2 regions of the Streptomyces sp. NPDC058579 genome follow, and region 2 is predicted to be linked to the other one. Evidence: riboswitches for the same ligand, from Rfam matches in the RefSeq annotation. Region 2 holds a riboswitch; the other holds the start of a gene.
What was found. Region 2 has a riboswitch for cobalamin ahead of ACFWRO_RS16160 (energy-coupling factor ABC transporter permease). Riboswitches for the same ligand answer to the same signal wherever they lie in the genome.
Positions count from the first base shown of each region.

Region 1: it holds a riboswitch for cobalamin, as region 2 does, so the genes downstream of both, ACFWRO_RS35580 (ribonucleoside-diphosphate reductase subunit alpha) here and ACFWRO_RS16160 (energy-coupling factor ABC transporter permease) in region 2, are expected to answer to the same signal.

Region 1 is NZ_JBHXPI010000066.1:6,684-14,238, reverse strand. Features, by position in the region: gene ACFWRO_RS35600 (HD domain-containing protein) at 1-164, shown strand, start outside; gene ACFWRO_RS35595 (hypothetical protein) at 244-1,224, shown strand; gene def (peptide deformylase) at 1,308-1,937, shown strand; gene ACFWRO_RS35585 (ribonucleotide-diphosphate reductase subunit beta) at 2,053-3,063, opposite strand; gene ACFWRO_RS35580 (ribonucleoside-diphosphate reductase subunit alpha) at 3,063-5,441, opposite strand; cobalamin riboswitch at 5,567-5,709, opposite strand; gene ACFWRO_RS35575 (GNAT family N-acetyltransferase) at 5,776-6,279, opposite strand; gene mctP (monocarboxylate uptake permease MctP) at 6,367-7,555, opposite strand, start outside.
Region 2 is NZ_JBHXPI010000011.1:11,963-19,517, forward strand. Features, by position in the region: gene ACFWRO_RS16140 (LysR substrate-binding domain-containing protein) at 1-733, shown strand, start outside; gene dhaK (dihydroxyacetone kinase subunit DhaK) at 1,308-2,300, shown strand; gene dhaL (dihydroxyacetone kinase subunit DhaL) at 2,309-2,923, shown strand; gene ACFWRO_RS16155 (PTS-dependent dihydroxyacetone kinase phosphotransferase subunit DhaM) at 2,920-3,324, shown strand; cobalamin riboswitch at 3,389-3,613, shown strand; gene ACFWRO_RS16160 (energy-coupling factor ABC transporter permease) at 3,642-4,340, shown strand; gene ACFWRO_RS16165 (energy-coupling factor ABC transporter substrate-binding protein) at 4,340-4,702, shown strand; gene cbiQ (cobalt ECF transporter T component CbiQ) at 4,712-5,461, shown strand; gene ACFWRO_RS16175 (ATP-binding cassette domain-containing protein) at 5,458-6,306, shown strand; gene ACFWRO_RS16180 (FAD-dependent oxidoreductase) at 6,503-7,555, shown strand, end outside.

The DNA.
Region 1 (7,555 bases), on a different contig from region 2:
CCGGAACCGGTACCGGCGCCGGGGCCGGCGGGTCACTCGCCGCCCTCGAACAGCTCCGTCTCGCCACCGCCCGCGACCACCACCCGGAGGTGGTGGAATCCCTCGCGAGAGTCCTCGCGAGAGGCGGTGTGACCGGGGGCGTCACCCCTGCTCCTCCTGGGTAACCCATGGGTAATGAGCGCGCGTCCAACCGGGCATGGTTGGATGCGAACAAGAGGGTGAAGCGACCGGCAGGCGGGAATCGTGAGGATCTTCGGGAAGGTACGGCATCGGCCCTCCGCCTCGTGGCGGCAGGCCACCGACCGCGCGTTCACGCTGATCGGTGACGGCCGGTACGAGGACGCCGGCGCGCTGCTCACGCGCGCGGCGGATCTGGAGCCCTGGCTCTCGGAGTCCTGGTTCAACCTGGCGCTGCTGCACAAGTTCCGGCACGACTGGGAGCAGGCGCGGGCCGCCGGGCTGCGCGCCGTCGCCCTGCTCGACAAGGAGACCGGCGCTCCCGACTGGTGGAACGTCGGCATCGCCGCCACCGCGCTCCAGGACTGGCCGCTGGCCCGCCGCGCCTGGCAGGCGTACGGGCTGAAGGTGCCCGGCGCCTCCGCGGGCACCGGCGAGCCCGCCGGGATGGAGCTCGGCAGCGCCGCCGTCCGGCTGTCGCCCGAGGGCGAGGCCGAGGTCGTGTGGGGCCGCAGGCTGGACCCCGCGCGGATAGAGGTCCTCTCCATCCCGCTGCCGTCCTCCGGCCGCCGCTGGGGCGAGGTCGTCCTGCACGACGGCGTGCCCAACGGCGAGCGCACGACGAGCGCGGGACCGTCCTACCCCGTCTTCGACGAGATCGAGCTCTGGGCCCCCTCGCCCGTCCCCACCTGGGTCGTCCTCCTGGAGGCCGCCACCGAGGCCGACCGGGACGCCCTGGAGCAGCTCGCCGCCGACGCCGGGTTCGCCGCCGAGGACTGGTCCTCGTCGGTCCGGCTGCTCTGCCGTGCCTGCTCGGAGTCGACCATGCCCAGCGCCGAGGGCGAGGGCGAGCACCTCGACCCGCACGACCACAGCGAGCCGGGCCACCCCGGGCCGCTCGGTCACCGCTCGCCCGGCGAGCTCTGGGTCCCCGAGCGGGAGTGCGGGATCGCAGCGCCCGTCGGCCTGGTCCGCGGCCTGCTCGACGGCTGGGTGGCGGACAGCCCCGACAGCCGAGAGTGGCGGGATCTCGAAGAGGTCTGCTGATCCTTCTGCTGATTCCGCCCAGATCCTGCCCTTAGGCTGTACGGGACCATGTGACTGGGGTTCTGAGGAAGGCGTGCGGCGGAATGGCGCAGCAGGAGACTGACGAGCAGATCAACGACGGTTACGTCGTGGACACGGAGGACTGCGAGGCGCGTGAGCTCGCGTACCGCGAGCGGGGTACGGCGCGCCCGATCACCGTCGTGGGCAACCCGGTGCTGCACCGGGAGTGCAAGGACGTCACCGAGTTCGACGACAAGCTCGCCGCGCTGATCGACGACATGTTCGCCAGCCAGAAGGCCGCCGAGGGCGTGGGCCTGGCCGCGAACCAGATCGGTGTCGACCTCAAGGTCTTCGTCTACGACTGCCCCGACGACGAGGGCGTCCGGCACACCGGCGTCGTCGTCAACCCGGTGCTCCAGGAGCTGCCGGCCGAGCAGCGCGTCCTGGACGAGGCCAACGAGGGCTGCCTCTCCGTGCCGACCGCGTACGCCGAGCTGGCCCGCCCGGACTTCGCCGAGGTGCACGGCCGGGACGCCCAGGGCAACCCGATCAAGGTCAAGGGCACCGGCTACTTCGCGCGCTGCCTCCAGCACGAGACGGACCACCTGTACGGCTTCCTGTACATCGACAAGCTCTCCAAGCGGGACCGCAAGGACGCCCTGCGCCAGATGGAAGAGGGCACCCCGCGCTACGAGACCGTCCCGAACGACTGATCGCGTCCCCGGAGACGTACTGGTCCCCGGAAACGTACTCGTCCTCGGACACGACGAAGGGCCCCCTCCCCCGGAGCGGGGCCCTTCGCCCGTCTGTACCTGGAACGCGTGGGACCTAGAAGTCCTCGTCCAGGTCCACCGAGCCCTCGACCGCCACCTGGTAGGCGGACGGGCGGCGCTCGAAGAAGTTCGTCAGCTCCTGGACGCCCTGGAGCTCCATGAACGCGAACGGGTTCTCGGAGCCGTAGACCGGGGCGAAGCCGAGCCGGACCAGACGCTGGTCGGCGACGCACTGGAGGTACTCGCGCATCGACTCGGTGTTCATGCCCGGCAGGCCGTCGCCGCACAGGTCGCGGCCGAACTGCAGCTCCGCCTCCACGGCCTCCTTCAGCATGTCGACGACCTGCTGCTGGAGCGCGTCGTCGAAGAGCTCCGGCTCCTCCTTGCGGACGGTGTCCACGACCTCGAAGGCGAAGTTCATGTGCATCGTCTCGTCGCGGAACACCCAGTTGGTGCCGGTCGCGAGACCGTGCAGCAGACCGCGGGACCGGAACCAGTACACGTAGGCGAAGGCACCGTAGAAGAACAGGCCCTCGATGCACGCCGCGAAGCAGATCAGGTTCAGCAGGAAGCGGCGGCGGTCGGCGGCCGTCTCCAGGCGCTCGATCTTCTCGACCGAGTCCATCCACTTGAAGCAGAACTGCGCCTTCTCGCGGATGGAGGGGATCTCCTCGACCGCGTCGAAGGCGGCCGCGCGGTCGTCCGGGTCGGGCAGGTAGGTGTCGAGCAGCGTCAGATAGAACTGGACGTGCACGGCCTCCTCGAACAGCTGACGCGACAGGTACAGGCGCGCCTCCGGGGAGTTGATGTGCTTGTAGAGCGTCAGCACGAGGTTGTTCGAGACGATCGAGTCGCCCGTCGCGAAGAACGCGACCAGGCGGCCGATCATGTGCTGCTCGCCCGGCGTCAGCTTGGCGAGGTCGGCGACGTCCGAGTGGAGGTCGACCTCCTCCACCGTCCAGGTGTTCTTGATCGCGTCCCGGTAGCGCTCGTAGAAGTCCGGGTAGCGCATCGGACGCAGCGTCAGTTCGAAGCCCGGGTCGAGCAGGTTCTTGTTGTCGGACATTACTGGCAGGCCTCGCAGGACTCGGGGTTCTCAAGGGAGCAGGCGACGGCGTCGGGGTCGGCGGCCTGCTGGACGGGGATGGTGGCGGCGGTCGGAGCGGCGGCCTGGGCGGCGCGGGCGATCCGGGTCGCCGGGCGGGAGCGCAGGTAGTACGTCGTCTTCAGGCCCTGCTTCCAGGCGTACGCGTACATCGACGACAGCTTGCCGATCGTCGGCGTCTCCAGGAACAGGTTCAGCGACTGAGACTGGTCCAGGAACGGCGTGCGGGCCGCCGCCATGTCGATCAGACCGCGCTGCGGGATCTCCCACGCCGTCCGGTACAGGTCGCGCACCTCGGCCGGGACCCAGGTGAAGCCGGCCACCGAGCCGTTGGACTCGCGCAGCGCCTCGCGGGTCTGCGCGTCCCACACGCCGAGCCGCTTGAGCTCCTGCACCAGGTACGAGTTGACCTGGAGGAACTCGCCCGACAGCGTCTCGCGCTTGAACAGGTTGGAGACCTGCGGCTCGATGCACTCGTACACGCCCGCGATCGAGGCGATCGTCGCCGTCGGCGCGATGGCGAGCAGCAGGCTGTTGCGCATGCCGACGGTCGCGATCCGCTCGCGCAGCGCGGCCCAGCGCTCGGGCCAGTTGAGCTCGACGTCGTAGTGGTCGGGGTGCAGGACACCGCGCGCGGCGCGGGTCTTGTCCCAGGCCGGGACCGGGCCGTTGCGCTCGGCGAGGTCGGCGGAGGCCTCGTACGCGGCGAGCATGATCCGCTCGGCGATCCGGGTGGAGAGCGCCCGCGCCTCGGGGGAGTCGAACGGCAGCTTCAGCTGGAAGAAGACGTCCTGGAGGCCCATCGCGCCCAGGCCCACCGGGCGCCAGCGGGCGTTGGAGCGGCCGGCCTGCTCGGTCGGGTAGAAGTTGATGTCCACGACCCGGTCGAGGAAGGTGACGGCCGTACGGACGGTCTCGTCGAGCCGCTCCCAGTCGATGTCCGAACCGACGACGAACGCACCCAGGTTGACGGAGCCGAGGTTGCACACGGCCGTCTCCCCGTCGTCCGTGACCTCGAGGATCTCCGTGCAGAGGTTCGAGGAGTGGACCGTGTGGCCGGGCTCGGCGGTCTGGTTGGCCGTACGGTTCGAGGCGTCCTTGAAGGTCATCCAGCCGTTGCCGGTCTGGGCCAGGGTCCGCATCATCCGGCCGTACAGGTCACGGGCCGGCATGGTCTTGCGGGCAAGCCCCTTCGCCTCGGCGGCGCGGTACGCGGCGTCGAACTCCTCGCCCCACAGGTCGACCAGCTCGGGCACGTCCGCCGGGGAGAACAGCGACCACTCGGCGTCCGCGTTGACCCGGCGCATGAACTCGTCCGGGATCCAGTGCGCGAGGTTCAGGTTGTGCGTACGCCGGGCGTCCTCACCGGTGTTGTCGCGCAGCTCAAGGAACTCCTCGATGTCCGCGTGCCAGGTCTCCAGGTAGACCGCGGCCGCGCCCTTGCGCCGGCCTCCCTGGTTCACGGCCGCCACGGAGGCGTCCAGGGTCTTCAGGAACGGCACGATGCCGTTGGAGTGCCCGTTGGTGCCGCGGATCAGCGAACCGCGGGCACGGATGCGGGAGTACGACAGGCCGATGCCGCCCGCGTGCTTCGAGAGGCGCGCGACCTGGTGGTACCGGTCGTAGATGGAGTCCAGCTCGTCCAGCGGGGAGTCGAGGAGGTAGCAGGACGACATCTGCGGGTGACGGGTGCCGGAGTTGAAGAGCGTGGGGGAGGACGGCAGGTAGTCGAGCCGGCTCATCAGCCGGTAGAGCGCGGCGACCTCGTCGAGCGCGCGGGTGGAGTCGTCCTCGGCGAGGCCGCAGGCGACGCGCAGCATGAAGTGCTGCGGGGTCTCGATCACCTGGCGGGTGATCGGGTGGCGCAGCAGGTAGCGGGAGTAGAGGGTGCGCAGACCGAAGTAGCCGAAGCGGTCGTCCGCCTTACCGTCGATGAGCGCGTCGAGACGGTCGGCGTGCAGCTTGACGAAGTCGGCGGTGCGGTCGGCGATCAGGCCCTCGTGGTGACCGACGGCGACGGAGGCGGAGAAGCAGACCGAGCCCTGGGAGGCCGCCTCGTCCGCGATCGTGATGGTCAGCAGCCGGGCCGCGAGCCGGGAGTAGGCCGGGTCCTCGGCGATGAGACCCGCGGCCGCCTCGGTGGCCAGCTCGCGCAGCTCCGCCTCGTCCGAGCCGGCGTTGCGGCCCCGCAGAGCGGCGGCGGCGACCTTGCCGGGGTCGGTGTCCGTGAGGTCGGCGGTGAGGTCGGTCAGGGTCCGCAGGAGCACGGTCCCGGGTCCGTCGCTCTCGTTGCCGTCGCTCTCGATCGCTGCGGCCGGATCGGCGGGCGCGATGGTCACGTGGGGCTCTCCCTCGCTCGGCTCGGGGCCGGCGCGGGAGGCGGGCGGCGGCTCCCCGAAGGCAGGGGAGAACCGCGCCACGGCCCACTCCGCGAGGCCCAGACGTCTGTGACACCCGGAACGGAAGGACCGGGTGCGCTGTCGGCAGGTCTTCGGACTGACCGGACGGACGAAGCCGTCAAAAGCACACCGTTGCGGGACAGTTCCGGATTCGCACCGGATTCCCCTGCGACGACAGCGAGCACGAGCATACATGTGGGGGGCGCCGCTCTTGGCACCCCCCACATGTTGTGTCGCCCCCGAATTCGTTCGGGAATCAGGGAATACCCGGGGGTCACAGCTCCAGGGCGTACGTGAGCAGCGGCTCCATGTCCGGGATCGGCTTCCAGTCGCGTTCCGGAGTGCGGACGAAACCCATCCGCTCGTAGATCCGGTGCGCGCCGGACATGCCGCGCTGCGTGGAGAGCCGGACCCGTACGCACCCTTCCAGGGTCCGCGCCCGCTCGACACAGGCCCGGACGAGCGCCTCGCCGACCCCTCGGCCGCGCGCCGCCTTCGCGACCGCGAGCATCCGGAACTCCGCCTCGCCCGCCCCGGCGAGGTCGGCCCACGGCCGGTCTCCGGGGGTGAAGGTCACCCCGCCGAGCAGCCGCCCCGAGCGGTCCGCCGCGACCAGGACCTCGGCCTCGGCGTCGCGCCGGGCCACGTCGCGCAGGACGTGCAGGTAGTCGTCGTCCTCGCCGAAGTCGAGGTGTCCGTCGTCGAGGAAGGCGCGGGCGGTGATCTCGCCGAGCGTCTCGTACTCCTCGGGCCGTACCGCCCTGATCGTGATGTCCATGGCCCGCAGTCTGCCCGAGGGGCACGGCGAAGGGCCCGGGGATTTCCGCTCGGAAACCCCGGGCCCTCACGTGGTGCCGTTACGGCGTCAGTGCGAGCTCACGCCGACCTTCGGCAGCTCGGTCGAGACGCCCTTGTCGCCCGCGTCCGCCGTGTAGTCCGACGGCGAGGTCTCGTCCACGCCCTCCGGCGCCTTGACGGCCTTCAGGACGAAGGTGAGGACGACGGTGACGATGACGTTGAGCACGAAGGCGGTGAGGCCGATGTAGCCGATCTCGCCGATCCCCGGGATCTCGGCGGACGAGCCGCCGAAGTGCTTCTGGGTCGGGCTGGCCACGCCGTACGCCGCGGCCGTGCCGTAGACCATGCCGACGGCCCAGCCGGCGAGCAGCGCCCAGCGGTGGAACCAGCGGGTGAAGAGACCGCCGACCAGGGCCGGGAGGGTCTGCAGGATCCAGATGCCGCCGAGCAGCTGGAAGTTGATCGCGACCGTCTTGTCCATGGTGAGGACGAAGGCCAGCGCGCCGACCTTGACCAGCAGCGACACCAGCTTGGACACCTTGGTCTCCTGCGCCGGCGTGGCGTCCGGCTTCAGGAAGTCCTTGTAGATGTTGCGGGTGAAGAGGTTGGCGGCGGCGATCGACATGATCGCGGCCGGTACGAGCGCGCCGATGCCGATGGCGGCGAAGGCCACACCCGCGAACCAGTCCGGGAACATGTTCTCGAACAGCTGCGGGATCGCCAGCTGGCCGTTGGAGACCTTGACCCCGGCGGCGATCGCCATGAAGCCGAGCAGCGCGAGCAGGCCCAGCATCAGCGAGTACAGCGGAAGGATCGTGGTGTTGCGGCGGATCACGTCACGGCTGCGCGAGGAGAGCGTCGCCGTGATCGAGTGCGGGTACATGAAGAGCGCGAGCGCCGAGCCGAGCGCGAGCGTCGCGTAGCCCCACTGACCCATCTCGCCGGGCACGAGCGCGCCACGCGGCTTGTCGGTCGCCGGGTTGATCGTCGCGTACGCCTCGCCGGCCTTGGCGAAGATCTCGTCGAAGCCGCCCAGCTTGATCGGGATGTAGATGATCGCCACCGCGATGACGATGTAGATCAGCGTGTCCTTGACGAAGGCGATGAGCGCCGGGGCGCGCAGGCCCGAGGAGTACGTGTACGCCGCGAGGACACCGAAGGCGATGAGCAGCGGCAGGTCCTTGATGAACCAGTGCGTGTTCTCGCCGCCGCCGACGCCCATCACGTCCAGGACGGCCTGGATGCCGACCAGCTGG
Region 2 (7,555 bases):
GACGAACCCGTTCTGTGAGCGCCACCCCCGGGTCAGGGTGAGCATCGAGTCGCTCTCCTCGGAAGCGATCCGGCGCGGGCTGACCGAGTTCGAGCTGGACGCGGCGATGACGTACCTCGACGACGAGGCGCTGGCCGGCCTGCGACGGCTACCGCTGTACGAGGAGAGGTACGTCCTCCTCACCCCCGTCGACGGGCCTCTCGGCAGCGCGTCCACGGCCCGCTGGGCGCAGGCTGCCGCCCTCCCGTTGTGTCTGCTCAACTCCCGTATGCGCAACCGCCGCATCATCGACGAGTGCTTCGCCGCGGACGGTGCCAGGGCGGCCCCCGCGATCGAGTCGGACACCGTCGCCGGCATCTACGCCCATCTGCCCGGCGGGCGCTGGTCCTGCGTGATCTCGCATGCGTGGCTGCACATGTTCGGCGTACCCGACGGACTGCGCGTGGTTCCGCTCGACGGCCCGGCGCACGGTCCGCGCGTCGGACTGGTGACCGGCCCGGACGACCCGCCGTCCATCCTCACCGGTGCACTGCTGACGGTGGCCCGGGAGGCGGACGTACGACAAGCCCTGGACGAACTCCTGCGCACAAGCGCACCAAGCCCACCGACTACCGCGGCGTCGCCCTCCCATCCCGCATCCGCGAGACCATCGAGCGGTACGCAGACGAGCACGGCGCGGTCGACGGCTACCTCCTCCACCACTTCTTCGCCTCGAACTGCGATCGCGCGCTAGTACTTGGCCGTTAGGAGAACTCCGACCGGACCGAGTCGACGTCATCCTCTCCGCGCGACCGGAGGTCTCCCGGCGACAGCGTGGGCACGGGATCGGGGACCGGTAGTCCTCTCCGCGCAAGCACAGGCGTTCCAAGAGTCGGCATCGCGCACAACTACCTGGTCTGGTTCTCTCCGCGCAATCGGAGTTGATCCATCCGGCGGCCGGCACCCCGGCGCGAAGCCATTTCGTGAGGTCAGGCCACGGAGCACGAGCGGGTGTTCCGCGCATAGCCGGGACCCTTCAGCCCCGCAGGCTTCCCAGAGTCGGCATCACCCGAATCCGAGCAAGGACGCACCGGTGCGCGCCCTCGACCGCGCGTCGATGTTTGCGGCATGATGCGCGTTCGCAAAGCTCGTTTCGTCCGACGAGAACTGATGCATCATCAGGAAACTCAGCATTTACTCAGCATCAGTACCGCCCAGAACCACCCCTCGCCGCCGCAGACCGCCAAGATCAATAATTCGCCTCGCCTGGCCTGACCTGCAAAAACCCAGCCCAGCCGCTCGCCTGCTCATCTCACCAGGAGGTACCCATGAGGATGCTAATCAACGTTCCGGAGACCGTCGTCGCCGACGCGCTGCGTGGCATGGCCGCCGCGCATCCCGAGCTCAGGGTCGATGTGGAGAACCGGGTCGTGGTGCGGGGGGACGCGCCCGTTGCCGGGAAGGTGGGGCTGGTTTCCGGGGGCGGGTCTGGGCATGAGCCTTTGCATGGGGGGTTTGTGGGGCCCGGGATGTTGGCGGCCGCTTGTCCTGGGGAGGTGTTCACCTCGCCCGTGCCCGATCAGATGGTGCGGGCCGCCGCCGCGGTGGACAGTGGGGCCGGGGTGTTGTTCGTCGTCAAGAACTACACCGGGGACGTCCTCAACTTCGAGATGGCCGCCGAGCTCGCCGAGGACGAGGGCATTCAGATCGCCAAGGTGCTCGTGGACGACGACGTGGCCGTGACGGACAGTCTCTACACGGCCGGGCGGCGCGGTACCGGGGCGACGCTCTTCGTGGAGAAGATCGCCGGGGCCGCCGCCGAGGAGGGGGTGTCTCTGGAGCGGGTGGAGGCGATCGCGCGGCGGGTGAACGAGCGGTCGCGGAGTTTCGGCGTGGCGTTGAGTGCCTGCACCACGCCCGCGAAGGGCAGTCCTACCTTTGAACTGCCCGAGGGAGAGCTGGAGTTGGGGGTGGGGATTCATGGTGAACCCGGGCGGGAGCGGCGGGCGATGATGACCTCTCGCGAGATCGCCGACTTCGCCGTCCACGCCGTACTGGAGGACCTTCAGCCGTCCGGTCCCGTACTCGCCCTGGTGAACGGGATGGGGGCCACGCCCCTGCTCGAGCTGTACGGGTTCAACGCCGAGGTGCAGCGGGTGCTGGCCGAGCGCGGGGTGCCCGTCGCCCGCACGCTGGTCGGGAACTACGTGACCTCGCTCGACATGGCCGGCTGTTCGGTGACGCTCTGCGAGGCCGACGAGGAGCTGCTGCGGCTCTGGGACGCGCCCGTGCAGACGGCCGCTCTGCGATGGGGTCGGTGAGAGGGGAAATGAACCAGGTCGAGCAGTTCGACGTCGATTTCTTCCGTCGGTGGCTTGCTGCCGCCGCTGCCGCCGTCTACCGGGAGGCCGGCCGTCTCACCGAGCTCGACTCGGCGATCGGCGACGCTGACCACGGCGCCAATCTGAAGCGGGGGTTCGCCGCCGTCACGGAAGTGCTGGACAAGGAGCCGCCCGCCACGCCCGGGGCCGTACTCGTCCTCGCCGGGCGGCAGTTGATCTCCACCGTCGGCGGGGCGTCCGGGCCGCTGTACGGGACGCTGCTGCGCCGCACCGGCAAGGCGCTCGGCGACGCCGGGGCGGTGACGCGGCAGGAGCTGGCGGCGGCGCTGGCCACCGGGGTCGCCGCCGTGGGTCAGCTCGGCGGGGCCCAGGTCGGCGACAAGACGATGCTGGACGCGCTCGTGCCCGCGGCCGAGGCGCTCGGCGACTCCTTCGCCGCCGCCCGGGACGCGGCCGAGGCCGGCGCCCTGGCGACCGTACCCCTGCGGGCGCGCAAGGGCAGGGCCAGCTATCTGGGCGAGCGGTCGGTCGGGCACCAGGACCCCGGGGCGACGTCGTCGGCGCTGCTGATCGCCGCGCTCGCGGAGGTGGCCGCCGCATGACCGGTCAGGTGGGCATCGTCCTGGTCTCGCACAGCGCGGCCGTGGCCGACTCCGTCGCCGCCCTGGCCCGGGGGCTTGCGGGCGGCGGGGCGACCGCGCCCGTGGCCGCCGCCGGAGGCACCCCCGACGGGGGGCTCGGCACCAGCTCCGAGCGGATCGTCAAGGCGGCACGCGCGGTCGACGGGGGCGCCGGGGTGGCCCTCCTCGTCGACCTCGGCAGCGCCGTCCTGACCGTCAAGGCGCTCCTCGCCGAGGGGGACGAGCTGCCGGACGGAGCCCGTCTCGTGGACGCGCCCTTCGTCGAGGGCGCCGTCGCCGCGCTCGTCACGGCGAGCGCGGGCGGGGACCTGGACGCGGTGACCGCCGCGGCGGCGGAGGCGTACACCTACCGGAAGGAGTGAGCGAGGGGCTCAACAGCGTGAGGGGGCGCGCGGGAGATCTGTCACACACCGTCCGGGGGCGCACCGATGTTGTGATGTACCTGGTCAACCCACTAATGTCACAGCGCCTTGGTGTACGGGAAACCGGTGCGGTACCGGTGCGGCCCTCGCCACTGTGATCGGGAAGTCCGGCTCCATCCCTCCGGGGAAGCCACTGGACCGCCGCGGGAGACCGCGGCGGTGTGGGAAGGCGGAGCCGCGGCGGCATGACCCGTCAGCCAGGAGACCGGCCGAGGTGCGTTGTCCATCCACGAGGTGCTGGAGAGGGTCTCCCAACCATGCATATAGCCGAGGGGTATCTACCCCCGTTGCACGCGGCCGCCTGGGGCGTCGCGTCTGCTCCTTTTGTCGTCCACGGCGTCCGCGCGCTGACCCGTGAGGTCAAGGCCAACCCCGAGTCCACTCTGCTGCTCGGCGCGTCCGGCGCGTTCACCTTCGTCCTGTCCGCGCTCAAGATTCCGTCGGTCACGGGCAGTTGCTCGCACCCGACCGGTACGGGTCTGGGCGCGATCCTGTTCCGACCGCCGGTGATGGCGGTCCTGGGCACGATCACCCTGTTGTTCCAGGCGCTGCTGCTCGCGCACGGCGGGCTCACCACACTCGGCGCCAACGTGTTCTCGATGGCGATCGTCGGGCCGTGGGCCGGATTCGGTACGTACTGGCTGCTGCGCCGGTTCGACGTGCCGCTCATGGTGAGCGTGTTCTTCGGCGCGTTCGTCGCGGACCTGTCGACGTACTGCGTGACCAGTGTCCAGCTCGCGCTGGCCTTCCCCGACCCGGGGAGCGGTGTGGCCGGGGCGCTGGCCAAGTTCGGCTCCATCTTCGCCGTCACGCAGCTGCCGCTCGCCGTCAGCGAGGGGCTGCTCACGGTCCTCGTGATGCGGCTGCTCAAGCAGTCCAGCAAGGCGGACCTGACCCGGCTCGGGGTCCTGCTCCCGTCCCGGAAGAAGAACGAGAACGCGGAGGCGAGCGCCTGATGAGCCGGAACGCGAAGATCAACTCCCTGCTCCTGCTCGTCGTCGCGGCCCTGGCTGTGCTCCCGCTGGTCCTGGGCCTCGGCGACCACAAGGAGGAGCCGTTCGCGGGCGCGGACGCCGAGGCGGAGGCGGCGATCACGGAGATCGCTCCCGACTACGAGCCGTGGTTCAGCCCGCTCTACGAGCCGGCCTCCGGCGAGATCGAGTCGGCGCTGTTCGCCCTGCAGGCCGCGCTCGGCGCCGGTGTGCTGGCGTACTACTTCGGCGTGCACCGGGGCCGTAAGCAGGGCGAGGCCCGCGCCGAGGCGAAGGCGCTGCGGTCGGGGGCGGCGTCCGGCTCGGCGGCGTCCGGCGACGCGTAACCGCCGCCGGTGCTGCCGATCGACGCGGCGGCGCACAGCAGTCGCTGGCGCCGCCGTCACCCGTGCGAGAAGGCCGTGCTCGGCTTCGGCCTGACACTGTGCGCGGTCTGTCTGCCGCCGTGGCCGGGCGCCGTCCTGGTCGCGGCGGCCACCCTGGCCGTCCTCCTCGGTCCCGCGGGCGTGCCCGGGCGCCAGCTGTGGCGCGCCTTCCGCATCCCGCTGGGCTTCTGTGTGACGGGGGCGATCCCGCTCCTGTTCGAGGTGGGCGGGGCGCGAGGGCTCGTCGCGCTCGCGCCGGACGGGCCGGTCCACGCCGGTGAGCTGCTGCTGCGGACCTCATCGGCGTCCCTGGGCGTCCTGCTGTTCGCCTTCACCACGCCCGTGTCGGACCTGCTGCCCCGGCTTGTACGGGCCGGGGTGCCGGCGCCCGTGGTGGATGTGGCGCTGGTGATGTACCGGATCAGCTTTCTTCTTTTGGATTCAATATCCAAAATCCGACAGGCGCAGGCGGCCCGGCTCGGGCTGACGACCCGGGCGGCGACCTGGCGTTCGCTCGCCGGGCTCGGCGCGACGGCGTTCGTCCGCGCCTTCGACCGGGCGCAGCGGCTCCAGACCGGGCTCGCCGGACGGGGCTACGACGGGACGCTGCGCGTCCTGGTGCCCGAGGCCGCGGTATCGGGCCGCTTCCTGGCCTCGACGGCCGGCCTGCTCACCGGGCTCGTCGCCCTCACTCTCGTACTGGAAAGGTCCCTGCCGTGAGCCCCGCACCCCCTGTCGTGGAACTGGTGAAGGCCACGTTCGCCTACGAGGACGGTCCCGTGGTCCTCGTAGGCATCGACTTCGCCGTGCCGGAGGGCCGGGCGCTCGCGCTGCTCGGCCGCAACGGCGGCGGCAAGACGACGCTGCTGCGACTGCTGAGCGGGGGCCTGCGCTGCGGCAGCGGGTCACTCCGGCTCGACGGTACGGACGTGTCGTACGACCGGAAGGGGCTGACACGCCTGCGGACGACCGTGCAGCTGGTGGTCCAGGACCCGGACGACCAGCTCTTCGCGGCCTCGGTCGGACAGGACGTGTCGTTCGGGCCGATGAACCTGGGGCTGCCGGAGGAGGAGGTACGGCTCCGGGTGCGCGAGGCCCTGGAGGCCCTGGACATCGTCGCCCTGGAGGACCGGCCGACCCATCTGCTCTCGTACGGGCAGCGGAAGCGGGCGGCGATCGCGGGCGCCGTGGCGATGCGCCCCCGGGTCCTCATCATGGACGAGCCGACCGCCGGGCTCGATCCGCACGGGCAGGAGCGGCTCCTGGAGGTGCTCGGCCGGCTGCGCGACTCGGGCACGACGTTGGTGATGGCGACCCACGACGTCGACCTGGCGCTGCGCTGGGCCGACGAGGCCGCCGTCCTCACCCCGGAGGGCTTGCGGACGGGCCCGATCGAGACGCTGCTCGCCGACGACGCGCTCCTGGACGCGGCCCGCCTGCGCCGCCCGTGGGGCATGGCGGTCACCCGCCTCCTCCGCGCCCACGGCCTGCTCGCCGCGGACACGCCCGGTCCGCGCACGGCGGAGGAGCTCGCGGTGTGGGCGGGGGCGACGGCGGCGGAATAGCGCGGATACCCAGTAGGGCGCATACCGAGTGGGGCGGATACCGAGCAGGGCGGTCACCCAGCAGGGCGGTTACCGAGCAGGACGGTTACCGATTAGTAGTACAGATCACTCGGGCAGCCTTCTGCAACTAGTTGCATAACAGGGTCGGGGTCACCTACAACAAGGGGTGACCACCCTGCGCGAGGAGGCGCCCCCCATGAACGCGACCCCGACCCCGTACCCGCACCTGCTGAGCCCGCTCGACCTCGGGTTCACCACCCTGCCCAACCGGGTGCTCATGGGTTCCATGCACGTCGGCCTCGAAGAGGCCGAGAACGGGTTCGCGCGCATGGCCGCCTTCTACGCCGAGCGCGCCCGCGGCGGCGTCGGGCTCATCGTGACCGGCGGCATCGCGCCCAACGAGGCCGGCCGGCCGTGGGACGGCGGAGCGAAGCTGACCTCGGACGAGGAGGTCGCCGAGCACCGGCTCATCACCGACGCCGTGCACACCGAGGGCGGGCGGATCGCGATGCAGATCCTGCACTTCGGCCGGTACGCGTACCACCCCGGGCTCGTCGCCCCGAGCGCGATCCAGGCGCCGATCAGCCCCTTCGTACCCAACGAGCTGACCGACGCCGAGGTCGAGCGGACGGTGGAGGACTACGCCCGCTGCGCCGAGCTCGCCAAGGAAGCCGGGTACGACGGCGTCGAGGTCATGGGCTCCGAGGGCTACCTCATCAACGAGTTCATCGCGTCCGCCACCAACCACCGCACCGACCGCTGGGGCGGCAGCTACGCGAACCGGGTGCGCTTCCCGCTGGAGATCGTCCGCCGCATCCGCGAGCAGGTCGGCGAGGACTTCATCGTCATCTACCGCCTCTCGATGCTGGACCTGATCCCGGGCGGCTCGACGCTGGAGGAGGTCGTCTCCCTCGCCAAGGAGATCGAGGCCGCCGGCGCGACCATCATCAACACCGGCATCGGCTGGCACGAGGCCCGGATCCCGACCATCGCGACCTCTGTCCCGCGCGGCGCGTACACCTGGGTCACCCAGAAGCTGATGGGCTCGGTGAGCATCCCGCTCGTCACCAGCAACCGCATCAACACCCCCGAGGTCGCCGAGCGGATCCTCGCCGAGGGCCGCGCCGACATCGTCTCCATGGCCCGCCCCTTCCTGGCCGACCCCGACTTCGTCGCCAAGGCCGCCGCGGACCGCGCCGACACGATCAACACCTGCATCGGCTGCAACCAGGCCTGCCTGGACCACACC